One region of the Metabacillus sp. cB07 genome, then DNA from elsewhere that is predicted to be linked to it. Evidence: riboswitches for the same ligand, from Rfam matches in the RefSeq annotation. Region 1 holds a riboswitch; the other holds the start of a gene.

Region 1 (7,568 bases):
GACTGGAGTCACTCGTGAAATTCAGATCCTTCGCAGTAGGAGGAGTACCTCCTGAAGTAATGGGAATCGGCCCGATCGAAGCGATTCCGCGTGCACTGAAAGCTGCAGGTTTAAGCCTGTCTGATATTGGACTCTTTGAACTGAATGAAGCATTTGCTTCACAGTCTATACAAGTCATGAGAGCTCTTGGAATCGATGAAGAGAAAGTGAATGTCAATGGAGGAGCAATTGCGCTCGGTCATCCGCTTGGCTGTACAGGAGCAAAATTAACCCTTTCCCTTATTCACGAAATGAAGCGCCGCGGCGAGCAATTCGGAGTTGTCACAATGTGCATCGGCGGCGGAATGGGTGCAGCGGGAGTATTTGAATTAGTGTAAGGCTTAAAAAATCAGGAAAATGGGGGAACAAGCAATGTCAAAAACAACTGAAAATCTAATCAAGGGCGGAAGCTTTTTACTTGATGATGTAACATTTGAAAGTGTTTTTACGCCAGAGGATTTCACAGATGAGCATAAAATGATTGCCAAAACGACAGAGGATTTCGTCGTAAATGATGTACTTCCTCAGCTTGAAGATATTGAAAATCACCAGTTTGACAAGTCTGTCAAACTATTGAAGCAGGCAGGCGACCTTGGCCTTCTCGGTGCTGACGTACCTGAAGAATACGGCGGCCTTGGCCTTGATAAAATCAGCTCTGCGCTGATTACTGAAAAATTTGCCCGTGCAGGAAGCTTCTCTCTTTCATACGGTGCGCATGTCGGTATCGGGTCTCTGCCAATCGTTCTTTTCGGAAGCGAAGAGCAAAAGCAGCAGTACCTTCCAGACCTTGCATCAGGACAGCGCATTGCAGCCTATGCACTGACTGAACCAGGATCAGGCTCAGATGCCCTTGGTGCCAGAACGACGGCAAAGCTTAATGCAGAAGGCACGCATTATGTATTGAACGGCGAAAAACAGTGGATCACAAACTCCGGCTTTGCAGACGTGTTCGTTGTCTATGCAAAGGTTGACGGAGAGCATTTCTCAGCGTTTATCGTAGAAAAAGAATATCCTGGGGTTTCAACCGGTCCGGAAGAAAAGAAAATGGGAATCAAAGGTTCATCTACAAGAACACTTATTTTAGAAGATGCGCTTGTTCCTAAAGAAAATCTTCTTGGAGATCTTGGAAAAGGCCACGTTATTGCCTTTAACATTCTAAATATCGGACGCTATAAGCTTGCTGTCGGAACGATCGGCGGATCAAAACGCATTATCGACGTATCTGTTGAATATGCCAATCAGCGCCAGCAGTTCAAAACGCCAATCAGCAGCTTCTCGCTCATCCAGGAAAAACTGGCAAACATGGCTTCAAAAACATATGCAATGGAAAGCTCAGTTTACCGTACAGTTGGATTATTTGAAGACCGCATGAGCCGCCTGACTCCTGAAGAAGTCAAGGACGGAAAAGAAGTTGCGGCATCTATTGCAGAATACGCAATCGAGTGTTCACTGAACAAAGTCCTCGGTTCTGAAACACTTGACTATGTCGTTGATGAAGGCGTTCAGATTCACGGCGGATACGGCTTCATGGCTGAGTACGAAGTAGAAAGAGCATACCGCGACTCACGTATTAACCGTATTTTTGAAGGAACGAATGAAATCAACCGTCTTCTCGTTCCTGGCACATTTTTAAGAAAAGCAATGAAGGGTGAACTGCCGCTACTTCAAAAAGCACAGGCTCTTCAGGAAGAGCTAATGATGCTTATGCCTGAAGAACCGGGAGACGGCGTTCTTGAGCAGGAAAAGCACCTTTTGAAAAATGCAAAGAAAATCGGTCTAATGATTGCCGGACTTGCTGCTCAGAAATACGGCAAGTCCCTGCAGAAGGAACAGGAAGTTTTAGTGAACATTGCTGATATCGTGAGCAATGTATACGCTATGGAATCTGCCATCCTCCGCACGGAAAAGGCAATTAACAAGTATGGTGAAGCTAAGAGTGCTCAAAAACTTCTTTACACACAAGTGTATTGCCAGGAAGCATTCAACGAAATTGAAGCACATGCAAAGGAATCTCTTGTTGCGATTGAACAGGGAGACACTCTCCGCATGATGATCTCTGCATTAAGAAAATTCACTCGCCACACGCCAATCAATGTGATTGCCAAAAAGCGTGAAATCGCAGCTGCACTGATCGAAGAGAACGGATACCGCGCGTAATAAACACCTTTCAAAAAGGCCTTTTTCAAAAGAAAAGGCCTTTTTGATGTTTTTTGCTGAAAAAAGGCTAAGATAATAGATGGCAGAATGACGATGCTTGTCATTATGCTTGTCAAAAAGAATGTGGTAAAATAATGATGTTCAATTACGGTTGCAGGTGGTGAAAAGAGTGGCGCTTAAATTTTACTGGTATCCGAAATGCGGGACATGCCGGAAAGCAAAAAAGTGGTTAGAAGATCACCATTTGCAGGCAGAAGAAATACATATTGTCGAAAATTCGCCGTCAAAAGAAGAGCTGAAAACCATGCTTGATTCAAGCGGTCTGGAAATCAAAAAATTCTTTAACACAAGCGGTCAAAAATACCGTGAACTTGGCCTGAAGGATAAAATATCCTCCATGTCAGAAGATGAGCTTCTTACGCTTTTGGCATCAGACGGCATGCTTATTAAACGTCCGCTGACAACAGACGGAAACAAGACAACTGCCGGATTTAAAGAAGATCAATTTAAAGAAACCTGGCTAGGGAAGTAGAAGACTTACACTTTTAGTCTTTTTACAAATAAAACACGATAATCAGTTGGAGGTAGAAAACATGAACACACCAAAAGAACTTCGCTACTCTGAAGAACACGAGTGGGTAAAAGTTGAAGGCGATAAAGTACGCATCGGGATTACGGACTTTGCACAATCAGAGCTTGGAGATATTGTGTTTGTTGAACTTCCTGAAGTAGGCGACGAAATTAAAGCAGACGAGCCATTCGGCAGCGTTGAGTCTGTAAAAACAGTATCTGAGCTGTATGCTCCAATCAGTGGTACGGTTGTTGAAATTAATGAAGACCTTGATGACAGCCCTGAATTTGTCAACGAGTCTCCATATGAAAAAGCCTGGATGATTGTCATCGAGCCAAGCAATGCAGGTGATGTTGACAGCCTGATGACTGCTGAGCAATACGAAGAAATGACAAACGAAGACTGATAATCAATCTGCCTTCTGGACACCCTAAACAGTAAAAAGGAGGGTGTTTCAGCATGTCATTTGAAAAGAAGCGGCTGGATATTACGGATCGCGTTACCGGCAGGTTTGAAGGCGGACAGATGAATCTGTTTTTTGAAAAAGAGCAAATCGGTTCGATGTCACTTGGACCGGACGGCCGGGTGTCGTTGAAAAATGGATATGAAGAAGAAAATCATTCCTTTTTTCAGTATGCAGACGTTCTATCTAAACAAGATGAGAAGTATGTCGATTGTGACGAAGAAAACGGCTGGTGCTGATGACTTGGCAGTGGAATGTTCCACTGCCTTTTCCTGTTGTGACGGCCTGTTTTAAAGGTCAGAAGGAAACAACCTCATGCATTTCGAATAGGTTATAGATAACATATACTCTAACTGAATAGGTGATGGCGATGTCTGCAATTGAGGTTGAAAAAGTCATAATAGTTGAAGGAACATCTGATAAGCGTAAAGTATTGAATGTTGTCAATGAACCGGTAGAAATCATTTGTACAAACGGCACGATCAGTCTGACACGGCTTGATGAAATGGTGGATGAACTGTTCAGCCGCGATGTATATGTGCTTGTGGATTCTGACGATTCCGGGGATCGCCTGAGAAAACAGTTTAAACGCGAATTTCCCGAGGCTGCGCATTTGTTTATCGACAAAATGTACAGGGAAGTTGCCACCGCGCCGGATCAGCACGTCGCAGCTGTGCTGCTGAGTGCAAACATTGATGTACATGCTAAATTTTTATAAAGGGAGCTGCTGAAAAGCCGATGATCGAATGCAATGAAGAGCAGGTAAGCAGACTCGCAGACAAGGAAAAAGCCATTCTTTATCTCTATACACCTTTTTGCGGCACATGTCAGCTTGCTAAAAAAATGATGACAGTCGTTGAGGCGATGCTGCCTGCCCTTGAAATAAATATGGCCAACCTGAATTATCTTCCGAAACAGGCGTCAGTCTGGGAAATTGAAAGTGTCCCTTGCCTGCTTATTTTTGAAAATGGAAGAGTAATCAGCAAAACGTATGCCTTTCATTCTGTCGAACATCTCTATCACATATTAAAAAAACATGCCGCCTGATGAGGGCGGCATTTGACATATTTCTTGGGAAATAGAATCTTGTCTATCTGCGGGAAGGAATATGTCGAAGCTTTCTTAAAGGGAAAAGTACGGAAAACTAGAATTTCTCCCTTAACCACTTGCACGGAAATGGGGAGAAACGATGGATCTGGACTTTTTTGCCGAAAAAATGAATAACGCCCACTTTATTCAGCCGCTGCTTCCAAATGAAAACTTGAGAATTGAGTTTTTTGTTAAAAATATCAACAAAAAATCAACCCTGGTTTTGCAAAAAGGCAACTGCCATATAACCAGTGTTGATGAATTCTTTCATGTGCAGATTATAGGGGAAGAAAAGCATTTTCAAGATTGCTTTCATTCGCCGATCAGGCTTTTGCAGCTTGTAAAACTTGGTGCTATGGAGGCAAAAGGATCATTCAGAAATATACTTCGGATAGAGTCACTCATTCAACTCTGCAAATAATATTCTAAAAATTCAAACAAATAATTGACTTGAGACAAACTAAAATGATACAATTCCAACAGAAATAATAAGATATCTTATCAAGAGCGGTGGAGGGGCCTGGCCCTGTGAAGCCCGGCAACCGGTTATAGAGAGTGAATCACGGTGCCAATTCCAGCAGAGTGCATATGCTCTGAAAGATAAGAAGACCGGGATGCGCGCCTCTTCTTTGAAGGGGCTTTTTATTTTTTGAAACTTGGGAGGAGAAATGGATCATGACTCAAAAAAAGTACCGTTTGGAGACCGTCAACATTCATGGAGGGCTTAAGCCTGATCCTGGAACAGGTGCCAGATCTGTTCCGATTTACCAGTCTAATGCATACGTTTTCAATGACACTGAGCACGCTTCAAACTTATTTGCATTAAAAGAACAGGGGTACATTTACACTCGTATACATAATCCGACTTCCTCCGTCCTTGAGGAGCGCATTGCTGAACTAGAAGGCGGTGTCGGAAGTCTTGCAGTAGCAAGCGGTATGGCTGCCATCACCCTTTCGATTCTGAACATTGCCGGTGCCGGCGATGAAATCGTGTCTGCGTCCAGTCTCTACGGGGGGACCTATAATCTTTTCCAGACAACTTTGCCAAAATACGGCATTGAAACCACATTTGTTAATCCGGAGAACCCAGAAAATTTCAGAAGCGCGATCACAGAAAAAACGAAAGCCATTTTTGCCGAGACAATCGGCAACCCGAGTCTTCAAGTGCTTGATATCGAAGCTGTTGCAAAAATTGCTCATGAGGCCGGCATTCCGCTGATTGTAGATAACACATTCGCCACGCCGTATTTGTGCCGTCCCCTTGAACACGGTGCTGATATCGTTGTTCATTCTGCGACAAAGTGGCTGCTTGGAAATGGCACAACGCTTGGCGGCATCATTGTAGATGGAGGGAAATTCGACTGGAACAGCAGAAAATTCCCAGGTTTCACCACACCTGATCCAAGCTATCATAACCTGGTTTATGCGGAAGCCCTTCCGGAAGCAGCTTATATTGTAAAAGCGAGGGTGCAGCTGCTGAGGGATCTTGGGCCTGCTCTAAGCCCGTTTAATGCTTTTCAATTTAACCTCGGTCTTGAAACGCTGCACGTCAGAATGAAAGAGCATATCTCGAATACGAGGAAGGTTGTAGACTATCTGAACGGACATCCTGCAGTGAAATGGGTTCTTTATCCTGAAGATTCAAAGCATCCGGACCAGGCTCTTGCTGAGAAATACTTGCCTGAGGGAGCAGGCGCAGTTGTCGTATTCGGCATTGAAGGCGGACGCGAAGCAGGGGCTAAAGTGATCAACTCTGCAGAGCTGTGGTCACACGTTGCGAATGTAGGGGATGCAAAGAGCCTCATCATCCATCCTGCCAGCACGACACACCAGCAGCTTGACGCTGAGGGCTTAAGAAAATCAGGCGTAACGGAGGATTTAATCAGGCTCTCTGTTGGAATTGAACATATAGACGACCTTCTCGAAGACTTGGAGCAGGCAATTGAGAAGGCTGTCGGCGTAAGGTCACTGACAGAATCGACGGCACGATAAGACAAGGTTATCCTCGTCCAGCTCCAGCGCCTAAATCCTCTGTCAGAACAAATCCGTCAAAAAAGTCAAACCCGGACTTTTTCGCCGGATTCTTATCTGCCTATCGGATCTGACCAAGGCGCTTGCGCTTTTGTTCTTGACACGTACTTTTGTTGCATGATAGAATCACTCTCGTACTATAAACTCACTAAATATACAGTCAATTTAATAAATGTTAGTCTCTTATCCAGAGAGGTGGAGGGAAGTGCCCTATGAAGCCCGGCAACCGTCAACATTGTTGAAAAGGTGCCAATTCACTCAAAGCTTGCAGCTTTGAAAGATGAGAGAAAGGTTTTTTCACATATGCCTTTCTGCTCATTTCTGCAGAAAGGCATTTTTGTTTTCAGAAAAAACATGAAGCAATGCCATATAGAGCAAAATGTTAGTGAGTGGAATTTTGGAAGAAGGTGAATTCATGATTACGCTAAAGGACGTGCGAAAAGTCTTTCAGACGAAGAATGGCCGTGTCACGGCTGTTGATTCCGTCAATCTGGACATAAACAAAGGTGAAATTTTCGGAATTATCGGTTATAGCGGCGCCGGGAAAAGTTCACTTATCCGCCTGCTGAACGGACTTGAAAAACCAACGGAAGGCTCCATTCAGGTGGCAGGCCAGGGCATCGATAAAATCAGCGGCAGCGATCTTAGAAAAGCGCGGCAGGAAATCAGCATGATTTTCCAGCATTTCAATTTGCTTTGGTCAAGAACTGTCCGTGAAAATATTGCGTTTCCGCTTGAGATTGCCGGGATAAAAAGCGAGCAGCGGGCTAAACGGGTAGAAGAGCTGATCAAGCTTGTCGGGCTCGAAGGCCGGGAAGACTCCTATCCTTCCCAGCTGAGCGGAGGGCAAAAGCAGAGGGTCGGAATTGCGAGAGCCCTTGCCAACAATCCAAAAGTCCTGCTATGTGACGAGGCAACATCAGCACTTGACCCGCAGACAACCGATTCCATTCTTGACCTGCTTGTTGACATTAACGAACGGTTAGGACTGACGATTGTTCTGATTACCCACGAAATGCATGTTATCCGAAAAATCTGCCACCGTGTGGCAGTGATGGAAAGCGGAAAAATTGTCGAGCAGGGTGAAGTGCTAGACGTATTCAGAAGGCCTCAGCAGGCCATCACAAAGCGCTTTGTGAAACAAATTACAGAGCCGGACGACACGCAGGAAACAATGGAGCTGATCCTTGAGAAATATAAGCAGGGCATGGTTATTCA
Region 2 (7,568 bases), 2.0 Mb from region 1:
CTGTGCCGCCATTTAGATATAAGTGTTCATCCATCAGTTTGAAAAGGTGCAATTTGCTGTATTCGTGCAAGAGTTCACCCTGTCTGTCAAACACGTACATGGTGTTCGTTACCCCTGCCTCTGTCCTTTTAGCCACAGACCCTGCTATGATATTAACCGAGCAGTTTTTTGAAAGTCCGCTCATCAGAGAGGGGGTGCGTTTTCCTTCATCATCTGCGAGCACATCAAGACGTGTCAGGTCATATCCGGTCGTCCATAACTCCGGCAGTACAATCACATCAGGTTTGTCGCTAAGCATGATGGATTTCATCTTTTCTTCCACTGCTGCAATGTTTTCGTCCGGTTTTCCGAAAGCAATGTCTGTCTGAAGGCAGGCGATTTTAAGTTTCATATGCGTCATCTCCGCTAAAAAATATTTTCCTTTACAAGCTGACTATAACAATATATGATTTTTCACTAGAATTTCAAGAATTTTCATAAGAAGGTGCAAAGATGAAAAAGTTCGAGCAATCAGCGCTATTAAATAATCTTCCAAAACAATTTTTTGCAGGTCTCGTTGCAAAAGTTAACACAAGTATTGAGGCCGGACATGATGTCATTAATCTTGGCCAGGGGAATCCGGATCAGCCGACGCCGCCTCATATTGTAAAAGCCCTGCAGGAAGCAGCAGGCAAACCGGACTATCACAAATATTCCCCGTTCAGAGGACAGCGTTTTTTGAAAACGGCGATAACAGAATTTTATCAAAGGGAATATGGCGTTACACTGGATCCTGACACAGAAGTGGCGATTCTATTTGGGGGAAAGGCAGGTCTTGTCGAAATTCCGCAGTGTCTCCTTAATCCCGGTGAGACGGTTCTTGTTCCCGACCCGGGCTATCCCGATTATTGGTCAGGCGTAGAGCTTGCGAGGGCCCGTATGGAATATATGCCTCTTTTGAAGGAAAATGAGTTTTTGCCTGACTATTCCAAGCTCTCTGAAAAAGCGAAGGCGGATGCTAAGCTCATGTTTTTAAACTATCCGAACAACCCTACAGGGGCAGTTGCAAGCCGGAGCTTTTTCGATGACACGGTTGCGTTTGCTGAAGAAAATGACATTTGCGTCGTGCATGATTTTGCCTATGGAGCAATTGGCTTTGACGGCAAAAAGCCGGTCAGCTTTCTTGAATCCGAGGGAGCAAAAGAGACTGGAATTGAAATTTATACGCTGTCTAAGACGTATAATATGGCAGGGTGGAGGATCGGGTTTGCAGTCGGCAATAAAAGCGTCATAGAGTCGATTAATCTTTTCCAGGATCACATGTTTGTCAGTGTGTTCAGCGGAATACAGGAAGCAGCAGCTGCTGCTCTTCTTGCCCCGCAGGATTGCGTCAGCGAGCTTGTCGCACGCTATGAAAGCAGGCGTGCGGCGTTTATAGACGCACTGAACGGCACCGGCTGGAAAGTGGAGGCTCCTCCGGGATCATTCTTTGCTTGGCTGCCTGTACCCGGGGGATTCACATCGGAATCATTCGCTGACTATCTGCTGGAACACGCTCATGTTTGCGTGGCGCCGGGCATTGGATTCGGGACGTTCGGTGAGGGGTATGTCCGTGCGGGACTTTTAACCTCTGAAGAGAGATTGAGAGAAGCAGCTGAAAGAATAAAATCTTTAAATCTCTTTTCACAGTCAGTTGACAGCTGAGGGAAAAGCTGTCATAATCCAAATTAATTTCAGGTTATTCAGAACATATACAATTCTTATCAAGAGCAGGTGGAGGGACTGGCCCGATGAAGCCCGGCAACCGACTTAAACGATGTTTAAGCACGGTGCTAAATCTTGCAGCAATTGCTGGCAGATAAGGATCTTACCCATTTCAGATAAGGTCTCTTCCGTCAGCGGAGGGGACCTTTTTTATTTTCTAATTCGAAAGGCAGGCATAATCATGAGCGGCGTTACAGCAACTTATCTCATCTATGATCAGAGCAGCATCCAAAAAAAAGCAGAAGGAATCGCCATAGGCCTTACGGTCGGCTCATGGACGGACCTTCCGGAGCTTACACAGCAGCAGCTGAAACAGCACAAGGGCCAAGTTGTATCAGTTGAAGAAACGGATGCTGAAGAACGCATTTCGGAGTTTCTCGGAAAAAAAGTGAAAAAAGGAATTGTAAAAATATTTTATCCTGGTCTTAATTACTCTCATGACCTTCCTGCAGTCCTTACGACGGTTTTCGGAAAGCTTTCCCTTGACGGCGAAGTGAAACTGCTTGATTTGGAGTTTACAGGAGATCTTCTTTCTTCCTTTCAGGGACCTGCATTTGGCATAAGCGGGATCAGGGAAAAGCTTGGAGTCTATAACCGGCCTCTTCTCATGAGCATTTTCAAAGGAGTCATTGGACGTGATCTCGCGTTTTTAAAAGAACAGCTCAGGCATCAGGTACTTGGCGGCGTTGACCTTGTAAAGGATGACGAAATCCTGTTTGACAATCCTCTGACTCCGTTTGAGCAAAGAATTACAGCAGGAAAAGAAGTGCTTGGCAGCGTGTATGAGGAGACCGGCCATAAAGCTATGTATGCTGTTAATTTAACTGGAAAGACCTTCAGCCTCAAAGAGAAGGCGAGACGCGCTGCAGAGCTCGGGGCGGACGCCCTGCTGTTTAATGTTTTCGCTTATGGTCTTGACGTTTTGCAGGAGCTTGCAGAAGACAGGGAGATTCATGTCCCGATCATGGCGCACCCTGCTGTAAGCGGAGCCTTGTCTTCTTCCGCCCTATACGGGATTTCGCACTCTCTGCTGCTTGGAAAGCTGCTGCGGCAATGCGGTGCGGACTTTTCCCTCTTCCCGTCGCCATACGGCAGTGTGGCACTTGAAAGGGATGCGGCACTGTCCATCGGTGCAGCGTGCAAAGAGACTTCCGGCATAAAAGAAACGTTTCCGGTTCCATCAGCTGGAATTCATCCGGGCCTTGTTCCTGTTCTTATCCAGGATTTCGGCATCGACAGCGTCATTAATGCCGGCGGAGGCGTACACGGGCATCCAAACGGCGCGCAGGCGGGCGGAAGAGCTTTCCGCTCTGCAATCGATGCTGTACTTGAAGGCATCTCATTATCTGAAAAAGCTAAAAGCGAACGCGACCTACAGCTTGCGCTTGATCTTTGGGGTCAGGTGGAGGCGGGCCGATGAGCAAACCGGTTATTATCTGTGATTTTGACGGCACCATTACAAACAATGACAATATTATCGCGCTCATGAAACGATTCGCTCCTCCTGAGTGGAACACTTTAAAAGATGATGTTTTAAGCCAGCGCATTTCAGTCCGTGAAGGCGTCGGAAGGATGTTTGAGCTGATCCCTTCAAAACTCAAGGCGGATATGATTCAGCACCTGCTGTTCACCGCACAGATCCGGGACGGATTCAGTGACTTTGTTCAGTTTGCAAAAGATCATGAAATACCGCTGTACATTGTGAGCGGAGGAATTGATTTTTTCGTTTATCCGCTGTTAAACGGGCTTGTAGAACATGACCGTGTCTACTGCAACGAATCAGATTTCAGCGGGGAATTTGTTCAAATCCTCTGGCCGAACTCATGTGATGACAGGTGCACAAATGACTGCGGATGCTGCAAGCCGAGCATCATCAGAAAGCTTGCTTCCTCTGATCAGGAGGTCATTGTAATCGGAGATTCGGTGACAGATCTTGAAGCGGCAAAGCTTGCAGATTTTGTGTTTGCCCGGGATTATCTTCTTGAAAAATGTGAAACTCTTCAGCTGCGGCATCAGGCATTTTCAACTTTTTATGACGTGATTGAAGGGCTGAAGAAAAGGCAGGAGGCGGCAGTATGAGCTTATATAAACAGCGCTGGAGTGAGCTTGCAGCTGTGAAAAGGGAACTTGCTGAACGGGACTGGTTTCCGGGAACAAGCGGAAATCTTGCGATAAAAGTTCATTCAGATCCGCTCTCATTTCTGGTCACATCAAGCGGAAAAGACAAGAGACTCCAAACAGATGAAGATTTTCTGCTTGTGGACGGTGCTGGAACACCCCTTGAAGATACAGCACAAAGACCTTCAGCAGAAACCCTTCTGCACGTAGAAATCTATAAGCGGACCAGTGCCGGCTGCAGCCTCCATGTCCACACTGTAGACAATAATGTGATCTCTGAATTGTATGGCGATGAAGGCGGAATCACCTTCAAAGGGCAGGAGATCATTAAAGCTTTCGGGCTGTGGGAGGAGGATGCCGAATGGCATATTCCGATTATTGAAAACCCTGCGGACATTCCTGCTCTTGCTGCTGACTTCGGCAGACATGTCAAAGGCAGCTCTGGTGCCGTTCTTATCCGGAACCACGGCATTACGGTTTGGGGAAAAGACGCGTTTGAAGCCAAAAAAGTGCTGGAAGCGTGCGAATTTTTATTTTCCTATCAAGTGAAACTGCTTGCTCTTAAACAGGCAAAATCGCTCGTGCGATAAATTTACCATACAGGAGGAATGAAGGATGGCGACAATCCGTTTTCAAGAAACGAATGAAAGATTAACAGATCAAAAGGAAGTTTCAGCATTTCTTAATGCGCAGGAGGTCATTTATGAGCAATGGGATATTGAGAAGCTGCCGGAGGCATTGAGAGAAAACTACAGCCTTTCTGATGAACAGAAAGAAGAAATTCTTCAGGTGTTCACAAATGAAATTGCGGATATCTCGGAACGCCGCGGCTACAAGGCACAGGACGTTATTTCTTTGTCTGAAAGCACGCCGAATCTTGAACAGCTTCTTCAAAATTTCCAGAAGGAGCACCATCATACAGATGATGAAGTCCGCTTTATTGTCAGCGGCCACGGTATTTTTATTATCCAGGCAAAAGACGGCTCATTTTTCGACGTTGAACTGAATCCCGGCGACCTGATCTCTGTTCCTCCGAACATCCGCCACTACTTTACGCTTCAGGAAGACCGCAAAGTAGTAGCAGTCCGCATTTTTGTAACGACTGAAGGATGGGTGCCTATCTACGAAAAAGAACAGCAGCAGGCTTAAACAGTCTTAATCCCCCCTTCATTTTCAGGAAGGGGGTTTCTTGTGGGCTTAATAATTAGAATTTTCTTTACTCTTGTCCTGTTCTATGGTAAATTTTCAACAATATAAGAGGGGAGGAATGTCCGCATGAAAATTCGCTACAATTTTGTAAAAAAAGAAGATGTCAGGTACTGCAAGGCGGAGAGTACTGTAAAAGAAGCTTACGAATTGCTGAAAGAATCAGGTTACCGCAGCATTCCTGTTCTGAAAGACAACGGGACAGTTTTTGCAGGTTTGATCTATAAAGTTGATTTGCTCGATTATTATGTAGAAAAGCAGGGCAAGGATGAGGATTCAATTCAATCTTTGATTGTAGATAAGGATGCATTTGTTTACGAGGAGGATTCGTTTTTTAAAACGTTTCTGACAATCAGAAGGCTTCCATTTTTAGCTGTTCTGAATGAAAAAGATGAATTTTCCGGAATTATTACACATGGTAACATTATGGATGTCCTTGAAGATTCATTCGGCATGAAAACAGGAGGATATATCCTGACTGTCGGCACTAAGGAACACAAGGGTGCCATCAAGGAACTTGTTTCTGCGATCAAAGATGTAAATATTGAAGGGCTGCTCACTCTGGATAATGGTGATACATATTTAAGACGGATCATCGTCAATCTGTCCCATGATATTTCAGAAAAAAAGCTTCATAAAATCATTAAAAAACTCGAAGAAAAAGATTTCAGAGTGACCGCGGTGGATGATGTAAACAAAAGTGATAAAGTACTGATAAAATAACTGCTGAACCGGTAAATCCGGTTCTTTTTTATTATAAAAAAAGTTGGAAATATAGGTTTTAATGTGGGGGAATATGGGAAAAGAAAGGAAAACGAGTCGGTTCATACAAGTGTGTTAACAGAATTGTCAAAAAGTCCTGTAAAAAAGCTGTCGGATTTTGCTAATCTATTTACAAGTTTAGAAGTATCTGTAATAATTTACTTGAATATTTATTCCCATTACAGATATTTTTGGATGAGGCGGAGGGAAGAAAATGTCAACTGTATCAGATAAGACCCAGCTGCTTGAGAGCATCGATACAAAAAGGAAAGAAATGATGGACTCTGCAAGGGCCGGAGGATATACGAGCAGCGAGGCCGTGAAGTGCAGCCAGGAACTGGACATGCTGTTAAACCAATACCAGCAGATTGTTTTTGAAGAAGAAAACCGGACAACCCCCCCTTTTATGCGGTTTATTCATTCTATGAAAAAATGGACAGATCGGGAAGGACTTACTATATAGAACCAAAAACGGCAGAGCTCGCAGCTCAGCCGTTTTTATTTTCGCTTTATTTAGCCGAAGGTCTCAATGAGCAGAATCATGAACAATATTCCTAGAATGAAGGAGTAGGTTGCATTCCGTTCATTTCCGTCCCCGTGGCTTTCAGGAATCAGCTCTTTATAAATAATGAACAGCATGGCCCCGGCTGCAAAGGACAGGCCGTAAGGAACGAGATTGTCCGCGAATGACGTCAAATAAAATCCCAGAAGCGAAGTTATGATCTCAACTGCGCCTGTCATAGTTGCAATGATCAGAGCTTTAAATTTGCCGATGTTCTGATTAAAAAGGAATAAGGCGACGAGAAATCCTTCAGGAGCGTTCTGCAGACCAATGGCGAAAGCAATCAGATTTCCTGTCTCTGACTGCTCTGATGCATAGCTGACACCTACAGAAAGTCCTTCCGGCAGATTATGCATCGTGATCGCAGCGATAATCAGGAACGCCTTTTCGTCAAATTGTATGCCGTATTTTGAATGCTCAAGGTCTATATGGGGGATTTTTTTTTCAAGTGTCGTCAGCACCAAAACACCGAGAAAGAGTCCGGCAAAGACCTCAAGAAACCCTCCCTGATTCAGCGCTTCAGGAAGCAGGCTCATCATGGATGCAGCCATCATGATGCCTGCGGTGAAAGCAAGCAGAATATCTCTCCACCTGTGTGTAATCGTATTTTGCAGGAACAGGATAGGAAGAGCCCCGAGTCCTGTAGCAAGGGCAGACAGTGTGCTGCCGAGTAAAACTTCTGTCATGTTACTGCTCCTTTTTTAAACGGATCTATGTTAGCCATATTATAGCTGATTTTGTCTGTGAAAAGATAGACTTTGCACCTGTTTGATGACGAAGCAGAGAAAAAATGAAGGAGAATGATTGATTTGAGGAGGGGGCGGTGTCAAATTGTGTCGCAAGGACGGCGATTCTCTCTCTTTACGATATTTGAAATTTCTGATAAGTTAAAGATAACGATATTGATCATGCACAACAGGGGGAATGGAGATGCAGTACCGGAGGCTTGGGAGATCGGGGTTAAAAGTTAGTGAAATCAGTCTTGGAAGCTGGCTTACATTTGGGAAAACAGTAGATGAGCGGGCAGCATCTGAAATTATCCATAGGGCCTATGAAGCGGGCATCAACTTTTTCGACAGTGCCAACGTATATGAACGCGGGAAAGCAGAAGTCGTCATGTCAAGGGCGCTTAAATCATTTCCGCGCGACTCTTATGTCATTACGACAAAAGCGTTTT

Evidence for each region. A riboswitch is a leader RNA that binds a small molecule or an ion and turns the genes downstream of it on or off. The one in region 1 is predicted to bind S-adenosylmethionine.
Region 2: another riboswitch for S-adenosylmethionine. It lies ahead of mtnW (2,3-diketo-5-methylthiopentyl-1-phosphate enolase); the one in region 1 lies ahead of JOJ89_RS17980 (O-acetylhomoserine aminocarboxypropyltransferase/cysteine synthase family protein).

The regions. Positions count from the first base shown of each region.
Region 1 is NZ_CP069296.1:3,504,622-3,512,189, reverse strand. Features, by position in the region: gene JOJ89_RS18020 (acetyl-CoA C-acetyltransferase) at 1-377, shown strand, start outside; gene JOJ89_RS18015 (acyl-CoA dehydrogenase family protein) at 412-2,196, shown strand; gene JOJ89_RS18010 (arsenate reductase family protein) at 2,366-2,728, shown strand; gene gcvH (glycine cleavage system protein GcvH) at 2,790-3,173, shown strand; gene JOJ89_RS18000 (YusG family protein) at 3,227-3,469, shown strand; gene JOJ89_RS17995 (toprim domain-containing protein) at 3,601-3,948, shown strand; gene JOJ89_RS17990 (thioredoxin family protein) at 3,969-4,277, shown strand; gene JOJ89_RS17985 (hypothetical protein) at 4,420-4,740, shown strand; SAM riboswitch class I at 4,815-4,926, shown strand; gene JOJ89_RS17980 (O-acetylhomoserine aminocarboxypropyltransferase/cysteine synthase family protein) at 4,995-6,311, shown strand; SAM riboswitch class I at 6,531-6,637, shown strand; gene JOJ89_RS17975 (methionine ABC transporter ATP-binding protein) at 6,766-7,568, shown strand, end outside.
Region 2 is NZ_CP069296.1:1,500,942-1,508,509, forward strand. Features, by position in the region: gene JOJ89_RS07495 (carbon-nitrogen family hydrolase) at 1-391, opposite strand, end outside; gene JOJ89_RS07500 (pyridoxal phosphate-dependent aminotransferase) at 493-1,683, shown strand; SAM riboswitch class I at 1,737-1,844, shown strand; gene mtnW (2,3-diketo-5-methylthiopentyl-1-phosphate enolase) at 1,925-3,163, shown strand; gene JOJ89_RS07510 (2-hydroxy-3-keto-5-methylthiopentenyl-1-phosphate phosphatase) at 3,160-3,822, shown strand; gene JOJ89_RS07515 (methylthioribulose 1-phosphate dehydratase) at 3,819-4,451, shown strand; gene JOJ89_RS07520 (1,2-dihydroxy-3-keto-5-methylthiopentene dioxygenase) at 4,477-5,010, shown strand; gene cbpA (cyclic di-AMP binding protein CbpA) at 5,137-5,790, shown strand; gene JOJ89_RS07530 (aspartyl-phosphate phosphatase Spo0E family protein) at 6,044-6,292, shown strand; gene JOJ89_RS07535 (ZIP family metal transporter) at 6,343-7,077, opposite strand; gene JOJ89_RS07540 (aldo/keto reductase family protein) at 7,322-7,568, shown strand, end outside.